2 regions of the Bacteroides zhangwenhongii genome follow, and region 1 is predicted to be linked to the other one. Evidence: riboswitches for the same ligand, from Rfam matches in the RefSeq annotation. Region 1 holds a riboswitch; the other holds the start of a gene.
What was found. A riboswitch is a leader RNA that binds a small molecule or an ion and turns the genes downstream of it on or off. The one in region 1 is predicted to bind thiamine pyrophosphate.

Region 1 (4,249 bases):
GCAAACGCTCGGGAGTAGCGGTGAAGTCCCATTTATCATTATCCCCATCAATCGTATAACGGATATAACGGTATTGCAGATCTGCGTATGCACTCAGGCTGCCGGTCAGTTGGTAATTGGCTTTCAAATAGATATTCCCGTCCGTCTTTCCGCCGTTATTACGGTAATACTCATGTTCCGGGTCGAGTTGTTCGGTGTAATTCTTTACCCACAAAACTTTTCCATAATGGTCGTTACTGTATCGGTTGAGTCCGCCGCCTAGCGAAGCGTTCAGTCTCTCATTCTGGTAATTCAGAGAGAAGATACCGCCGCCGAAATCACTGTCCACCAACTTCTGGCGTACGAGATTTGTTTTCTTCTGCGGTTCGCTGTTATCCGGCAGGTAGAAAGGCTTCAAACCATATTCCTCCAATGTACGTCCGTTCTTGTATTCCTGATAATAACCGAAGCCATTGGTATAATGGAAAGCGATATTCAGATTCCATGCCGGAGAGAAGATATGATTGAACAGAAGTTGATAATGTGTCTGTCGGTAATTATCCGTTTGATCATCATAAAAGCCGATCGGATAACCTTTTCCTTTATTATCATCCAGAATGACTCCGTTCGGATTATATGTCCGGTCGTTCTCCAGTTGTTCTTTGCTGATACCGTCCCAAGCATGATAAGTCTTCTCCTTTCCACCGAAAGTGATAAACTTGATCGTTGTGCTCTCACCGAAGTAACCGCCTTGCACGAAATATGATTTCAGGTCTGATGAGGCGCGGTCGCGGTATCCGTCACTCTGGATATTAGAGAGCCGCGCATCGAATGCCCAATATTTGTTAATCAGCCCGGTCCCGACTTTGACCGTTTCTTTGTGCGTGTTGAATGAACCGTAAGAACCGGAAACTTCGGCGTATGGTTGGGATGAAATGCTTTGCGTACGCATATTGATACTGGCGCCGAATGCTCCCGAACCGTTGGTCGATGTGCCTGCTCCCCGTTGAATCTGCATATCTTCCAGAGAAGAGGCGAAGTCGGGAGTATTTACCCAGAAGATGGCGTGGCTCTCCGCATCGTTCATCGGAATACCGTTGGCGGTGACGTTAATACGGGTAGCGTCCGTTCCGCGAACGCGAATCGTAGTATATCCTACTCCCGCTCCGGCATCTGAGGTTGTCAGTACGGAAGGAGTGGTAGATAATAGGAATGGGATATCCTGTCCGAAATTCTGTTTACTGATCTGTTCTTTTCTTACATTGGTGAATGCTACCGGAGTTTTCGCCGTAGCACGCGTGGATACTACCTGCACTTCTTGCAGGTTTACAACTTTCAGACTGTCCGCTTTAGCACTCGTCTGTGCATGGACAGCAAAGCCTGCGCCCGATAAGGCGATGGCCATCATAACAATTCTTTTCATCTTGCTTATTTGTTAGTTCTCTACGCCGGCATTACCCGGTTCAGATTCTATGGGTATGTTCTCAGCCCGTCATGTTAAGGCACCCCTACCAGTGAATCGGATGCAAAAATACAGCATTTACAGGAGGAAAGCAAAAAAAACTTTTAGATTTGCTAAAAACAATATAACTTTGCAATTCGTTGAAAAGGACAAACAACCATTTATTCATTTAATACATTTAGATTATGTTACTATTATTTCAAGCAACACAAGCTGCGGATTCCGTGCAAGTGGCCGCAGATGAGCTGATGAAAGAGGCGATTGCCAACGCTGAAGGTTTGGACAAGCTTTCATTGATAACCCAACAACTGATTGATTTTGGTATTCGTGCCGGAGAACGTATCCTGATAGCGGTCATTGTCTTTATCGTAGGGCGTTTCCTTATTTCGATGCTCAATAAATTTGTAGGGCGTTTGATGGATAAGAGAAAGGTTGATATAAGTATCAAAACTTTCGTCCGGAGTTTGGTGAATATCCTATTGACTATTCTGTTGATTATTTCGGTTGTCGGTGCTTTGGGAGTAGAAACAACTTCGTTTGCGGCTTTGCTGGCATCTGCCGGTGTGGCTGTCGGTATGGCGTTATCCGGTAACTTGCAGAACTTTGCCGGAGGACTGATCGTGTTGCTGTTCAAACCTTATAAAGTAGGCGATTGGATTGAAAGTCAGGGCGTTTCGGGCACAGTAAAAGAAATACAGATTTTCCACACTATTCTGACTACTGCGGATAACAAAGTGATTTATGTACCGAACGGAGCGATGAGTAGCGGTGTGGTTACCAATTATAGTAATCAGGTGACTCGTCGTGTAGAGTGGATTGTAGGAATCGATTATGGAGAAGATTATGACAAGGTACAGGAAGTCGTTTATGAGATTCTTGCTGCCGATAAGCGTATCCTGAATGAACCCGCCCCATTTGTAGCTCTTCATGCATTGGACGCAAGCAGTGTGAATGTAGTAGCGCGTGTTTGGGTGAACAGCTCGGATTATTGGGGAGTTTATTTCGACATCAACAAGGCTATTTACGAAACCTTCAATGAAAAGGGTATCAATTTCCCGTTCCCGCAGCTTACAGTGCATCAAGGCTGATTATCATACCGTATATAATAGAAAACGAGAGAGTCTCACTTTTGTGGAACTCTCTCGTTTTATTTAGAACAATAGTCTGGTGTGATTGAATGAATTTACTTTTATTTAATACCGAAATCTTCGGCTAGCTCGTATCTGTCTTCTTTAATCCCCAGTACGTGATTGATTTTCCTTCTTTTTTCAAGATCCTTGAAATAATTTTCTACGACCTGATAGAGATTAAAGTTTGTAGTAGATCCGGCGGCTAAATCGAGTGACTCCACCAGCTTTTCTACGGCTTGATGGATTTTCTCTGCGTCTATCAGATGCAGTTCGTTACTGTGTATTAAATATTTTTCCATAACTGCAATGTTTTAATGTTATATTGGTATAACATCTTGTAGTCATGGAAAGTTCAATGATTGAATGTTAGATTTTGGCAAGCGCCTGATCCAAATCCTCAATCAGGTCATCAATATGTTCCGTTCCAATTGATAAACGTACGGTGCCCGGATAAATCTCCTGTTCGGCGAGTTCCTGTGCATTGAGCTGTGAATGGGTAGTGCTTGCCGGGTGGATCACCAATGATTTCACATCGGCAACATTGGCAAGCAGGGAGAAAATCTCCAGGCTGTCGATGAAGCGGTGTGCTTCTTCTTGTCCGCCTTTTACCTCGAAAGTAAAAATGGAACCGGCACCATTCGGGAAGTAACGTTGATACAGTGCATGGTCAGGATGATTGGATAATGACGGATGGTTCACTTTCTTCACTTTCGGGTGATTGTTTAAGAAATTCACTACCTTCAATGCATTTTCTACATGGCGTTCTACGCGCAAGGAAAGAGTTTCCAAGCCTTGCAACAGGATAAAAGCGTTGAATGGACTGATGGTGGCACCTGTGTCGCGCAGCAGAATAGCCCGGATACGGATGGCATAGGCAGCCGGACCGGCTGCATCAACGAAGCGTACGCCATGATAGCATGGATCAGGTTCGGTTAGTTGTGGAAATTTGCCGGAAGCTACCCAGTCGAATTTTCCCGAATCTACAATAACTCCTCCTAATGAAGAACCGTGTCCGCCAATGAATTTTGTTGCAGAATGTACTACGATATCTGCTCCGTGTTCGATGGGACGGATTAAATACGGAGTACCGAACGTGTTATCAATAATCAAAGGAATTTTGTGGCGGTGAGCTATTTCAGCTACTGCCTCTATATCAATGATATTTGAGTTCGGATTTCCCAGCGTCTCGATAAATACGGCTTTCGTATTTTCCTGAATGGCTTTTTCAAAGTTCGATAAATCACTTGGATCAACGAATGTTGTTGTGATGCCATAGCTGGGTAAGGTATGAGCCAGTAAGTTATAACTTCCTCCATAAATAGTTTTGGCTGCTACAATATGGTCGCCTGCGCGAGTGATGTTCTCGAAAGCATAAGTGATAGCAGCGGCACCCGAAGCAACTGCCAGCCCTGCTACTCCTCCTTCAAGAGCGGCTACGCGTTGTTCAAAAACTCCTTGAGTGGAGTTGGTCAGGCGACCATAGATGTTTCCCGGGTCCTGCAGGCCGAAACGTGCGGCTGCGTGGGCGGAGTTGTGAAATACATAAGAGGTAGTCTGATAAATAGGTACTGCACGGGCATCTGTTGCCGGATCTGCTTGTTCTTGTCCTACATGAACTTGTAAAGTCTCGAAATGTAAATTCTTTGTTGCCATAATCGTATGTTTTTTAAGTTTTATA
Region 2 (4,249 bases), 1.4 Mb from region 1:
GGCAGAAGAACCGAGAAAAGGTAGACAACGACACGAAGGCATATTATGCCGAAGAACTAGCCCTGCTGGATGTCCTTAACGGGTTGTGGAACGAACAAAGCGAACAAGCCGCAACCGATTATTTCGGATGTTACGGGAAAGCGGCAAACGCCTACTTCTCCAACATCTGTGAGGAAGAGAAAATACCGCTTCCGAACGTACAGGACAGAGCGGAACAGGCTATTATCCACATATTGGAGGCTTCGAAAGAACAGATACCTTTCAGCCGTACACTGCTGGACAGTATTCGTTCAAGCGGTTATACGGCAGACTCCGTTATTGCACAGAAGATACGGAATATCCGCGAATTGGCTTTATTGGAAGGTATGCTGACAGCGCCTGCACTCAGTACATATCAGACATATATAGCGGAATATCCGAACGGGAAATTTATCCCGCAAATCAATGCTGCCGAAAACAAACGGTTATACGGGATTGTAAAGCATACCCCGTCACAGGAAAATTTCAAAGCTTTTTTTGACGATCCGGCAATGCTAAAGTTTTTCACGGACAAAGAAACGCGCCCGTTTTTGCCAGAAGTCCAAGCTTTATATGATGATTTTCTATTCCATTGTATCGACAGTCTGCGAGAGGGAAACAATGCAACCGCCCTCCGGCAGGTTATTGACGATTATAAACGCAACCCTTATCTGAGTTCCTCAGCACGTACCCATCTGGACGACCTCGAATATCTTAGCGAGAAAGCTGATTTTGAACTTTTGAAACCGGCAATAACCAATTCCGAATCTTTGGGTTTGTTGCAGGAATTCCTCAGTACACATAAGTACAAAGAGTTTCGTGATCAAGCCAATGCGCTACGAGCTCCATTCATTCTACAGACAATCATCTCCACTCCCACTTCCGTAAAATATTACAATGCGGGACGACTGATCAAGTCTGCCGCCAACGACAGCACTGGGAATGTGTCAACCACTTATTCGTACAATGACAAGGGGCAGCTTGTCTCTATATTATCCCTGACTATGAAAAACGGTCAGGTGAGTGACGAGGTGCAAACAAACAGACTGTATGACCCTCAAGGCCACTGCATTTTTGAAGTGCAGACAAATCCCAAGACCAAAACGGACATTTACCGAAGGACACGCCGTATCGGTGCCGACGGGAGCATCGAGAGCGATTCACTTAAATATATGGACGGAAGGTCGATTATCAGCACATACAATAAACAAGGCTTATTGACTGAAGCTAAAGAATATAATAAGAACGGAGAACTCCAAGCATACACAGCGAACAAGTATGATGAAAAAGGCAGATTGACCGCATCGCAACATCAGAACTTGCTTATGGCTAACTCCGCCGATCAAGTTATCTCCCAAAAAGATACTTATGAATATGATAAATACGGTTATTTGACTCAGATAGCTTATCTGCGTATTTTAGGCAATAACCAGAAAACGTCCGGTTACCTGACTTGTATGTATGATAAATATGGCAATCCGATTGACGGAAATTCTTATTATGAATATGATAATACAGGGCAATGGGTCTGCCGTACAAATCGCGGAAATCCCCAAGAGGTGGAACGAGTACAGTATATTTATAAATAAAAGTGAAGATACTGCGAACCTTTTACCAAATGCTTCTGTTATTATAGTATAACAAGCCATTTAAAACTTGTAACATTATGAATACTATATTAATGTCTTTAATTATGATGACCATGACTTACGAAATGCCTAAACTTCCTTACGCAAACAATGCGTTGGAACCTGTAATCAGTCAGCAAACGATAGATTTCCATTACGGGAAACATCTACAAACGTATGTAAATAATCTGAACAGCCTCGTGCCCGGAACCGAATATGAAGGTAAAAAGGTGGAAGAAATCGTTGCCACCGCACCGGACGGAGCTATATTCAATAACGCCGGACAAGTATTGAACCACAATCTATATTTCCTGCAATTTGCCCCCAAACCTGCCAAGAAAGAACCGACAGGCAAACTGGGAGAAGCCATCAAGCGTGACTTCGGCAGCTTTGAAAACTTCAAGAAAGAATTCAATGCGGCAGCGGTAGGATTATTCGGTTCAGGATGGGCCTGGTTGTCCGTTGATAAAAACGGAAAACTGCACATCACCAAAGAAGGAAACGGCAGTAACCCTGTACGTGCCGGATTGAAACCGCTTCTCGGTTTTGACGTGTGGGAACACTCTTACTATCTGGATTACCAGAACCGTCGTGCCGACCATGTCAATGCCCTGTGGAGTATCATCGACTGGGATGTGGTGGAAAACAGAATGTAACGGATTTACTGACTAAACTATACTTGAACAAGGTCGTTGTGATTTTCACAGCGACCTTTTTTAGGCTATATAGATGCCACCAACACAAATATCCGACAGAAAAATGAAAAAAAATCAACCGATTTAGTGTTTTTCTGTTTCTTTTTCACTTACTTTGCTCCCGTAAAGACAAAGGGGTGCCCCATGAGGGGCTGAGATTATACCCTAAGAACCTGATGCAGTTAGCACTGACGTAGGGATTGTGTTTCTTCTTATCGCCTTTCCGTAAAAGCACGCTCTTTGTATTTACTTTCAACTTATTTATTCTGATAGGACAATGAAAGTACAAGTGAACAACAAAGAGGTGGAACTTATCCCCAACTCTACCCTTACACAGCTGACGACGCAACTCGAACTTCCCGTTCAAGGTATTGCTATCGCGGTAAACAACAAAATGATTCCCCGTACCGAATGGGAACGTTTCGTATTGCATGAGAATGACAATCTGGTAATTATCAAGGCGGCTTGCGGAGGATAAGAAAATGATTAGTCTGCAATTTATCACACATCAGACCGAACGGTATTCATATTTCGAATCGGCACGTATGGCACTCGAAGGAGGGTGCAAATGGATCCAACTACGCATGAAAGAAGCTCCTCTTGAGGAGGTGGAACAAGTGGCGCTGCAACTGAAGCCACTCTGTAAGGAACACGAAGCTATCTTAGTTCTCGATGATCATGTCGAATTGGTCAAGAAACTGGAAGTGGACGGTGTACATCTGGGAAAGAAGGATATGCCCATCGACCAGGCACGACAGATACTCGGAGAAGCCTTTATCATCGGTGGCACGGCCAATACCTTCGAGGATGTCGTACAACATTACCGCGCCGGAGCCGATTACTTGGGGATCGGTCCCTTCCGCTTCACCACCACTAAAAAGAATTTAAGTCCCGTACTCGGTCTGGAAGGTTACGCTTCCATCCTTTCACAAATGAAAGAAGCGGATATCAACCTTCCGGTAGTAGCTATCGGAGGAATCACCAACGAAGATATCCCCGGTATCCTCCGCACAGGAGTCAATGGCATCGCCTTGTCCGGAACGATTCTCCGGGCGGAAAATCCGGTAGAGGAAACACGGAAGATTCTAAGTAATTCATAAATCAACATCTATAATTCTAAATTCCAAAAGACATGGAAAAGTTAGTAATTGCAGGACGTGAATTCAGCTCACGCCTTTTCTTGGGAACAGGAAAATTCAACTCCAATGAAATAATGGAGCAATCTATTCTGGCTTCGGGCACAGAAATGGTAACGGTTGCCATGAAACGTATTGACATGGACAACAAAGAGGACGATATGCTGAAACATATTATCCATCCGAATATCCAGTTATTACCCAACACTTCCGGTGTACGCGATGCGGAAGAGGCTGTGTTTGCCGCACAGATGGCGCGTGAGGCGTTCGGAACAAACTGGCTGAAACTAGAGATTCACCCAGATCCCCGCTACCTGCTCCCCGACTCTATCGAGACACTGAAAGCTACGGAAGAGTTGGTAAAACTAGGTTTCGTCGTATTGCCTTATTGTCAGGCAGACCCCGTGCTTTGTAAACGGTTGGAAGAAGCCGGAGCAGCTACCGTTATGCCTCTCGGCGCTCCGATCGGCACAAATAAAGGATTGCAGACCAAAGAATTCCTACAGATTATTATCGAGCAGGCAGGTATCCCTGTTGTCGTTGATGCAGGTATCGGTGCGCCAAGCCATGCCGCTGAAGCAATGGAACTGGGAGCTTCCGCCGTACTGGTAAATACAGCAATTGCCGTTGCCGGAAACCCGGTAGAAATGGCGAAGGCCTTCAAAACTGCCACCGAAGCCGGAAGACAGGCATACGAAGCGGGATTAGGACTGCAAGCGGACAACTTTATAGCCGAAGCCAGCTCACCGCTGACTGCTTTTTTGGATAAATA

Region 2: it holds a riboswitch for thiamine pyrophosphate, as region 1 does, so the genes downstream of both, thiS (sulfur carrier protein ThiS) here and GD630_RS12660 (TonB-dependent receptor) in region 1, are expected to answer to the same signal.

Annotation. Positions count from the first base shown of each region.
Region 1 is NZ_CP059856.1:3,152,664-3,156,912, reverse strand. Features, by position in the region: gene GD630_RS12660 (TonB-dependent receptor) at 1-1,402, opposite strand, end outside; TPP riboswitch at 1,403-1,499, opposite strand; gene GD630_RS12655 (mechanosensitive ion channel family protein) at 1,627-2,529, shown strand; gene GD630_RS12650 (hypothetical protein) at 2,631-2,870, opposite strand; gene GD630_RS12645 (O-acetylhomoserine aminocarboxypropyltransferase/cysteine synthase family protein) at 2,938-4,224, opposite strand.
Region 2 is NZ_CP059856.1:1,799,292-1,803,540, forward strand. Features, by position in the region: gene GD630_RS07220 (RHS repeat protein) at 1-1,607, shown strand, start outside; gene GD630_RS07225 (superoxide dismutase) at 1,685-2,302, shown strand; TPP riboswitch at 2,465-2,558, shown strand; gene thiS (sulfur carrier protein ThiS) at 2,619-2,819, shown strand; gene GD630_RS07235 (thiamine phosphate synthase) at 2,824-3,441, shown strand; gene GD630_RS07240 (thiazole synthase) at 3,474-4,249, shown strand, end outside.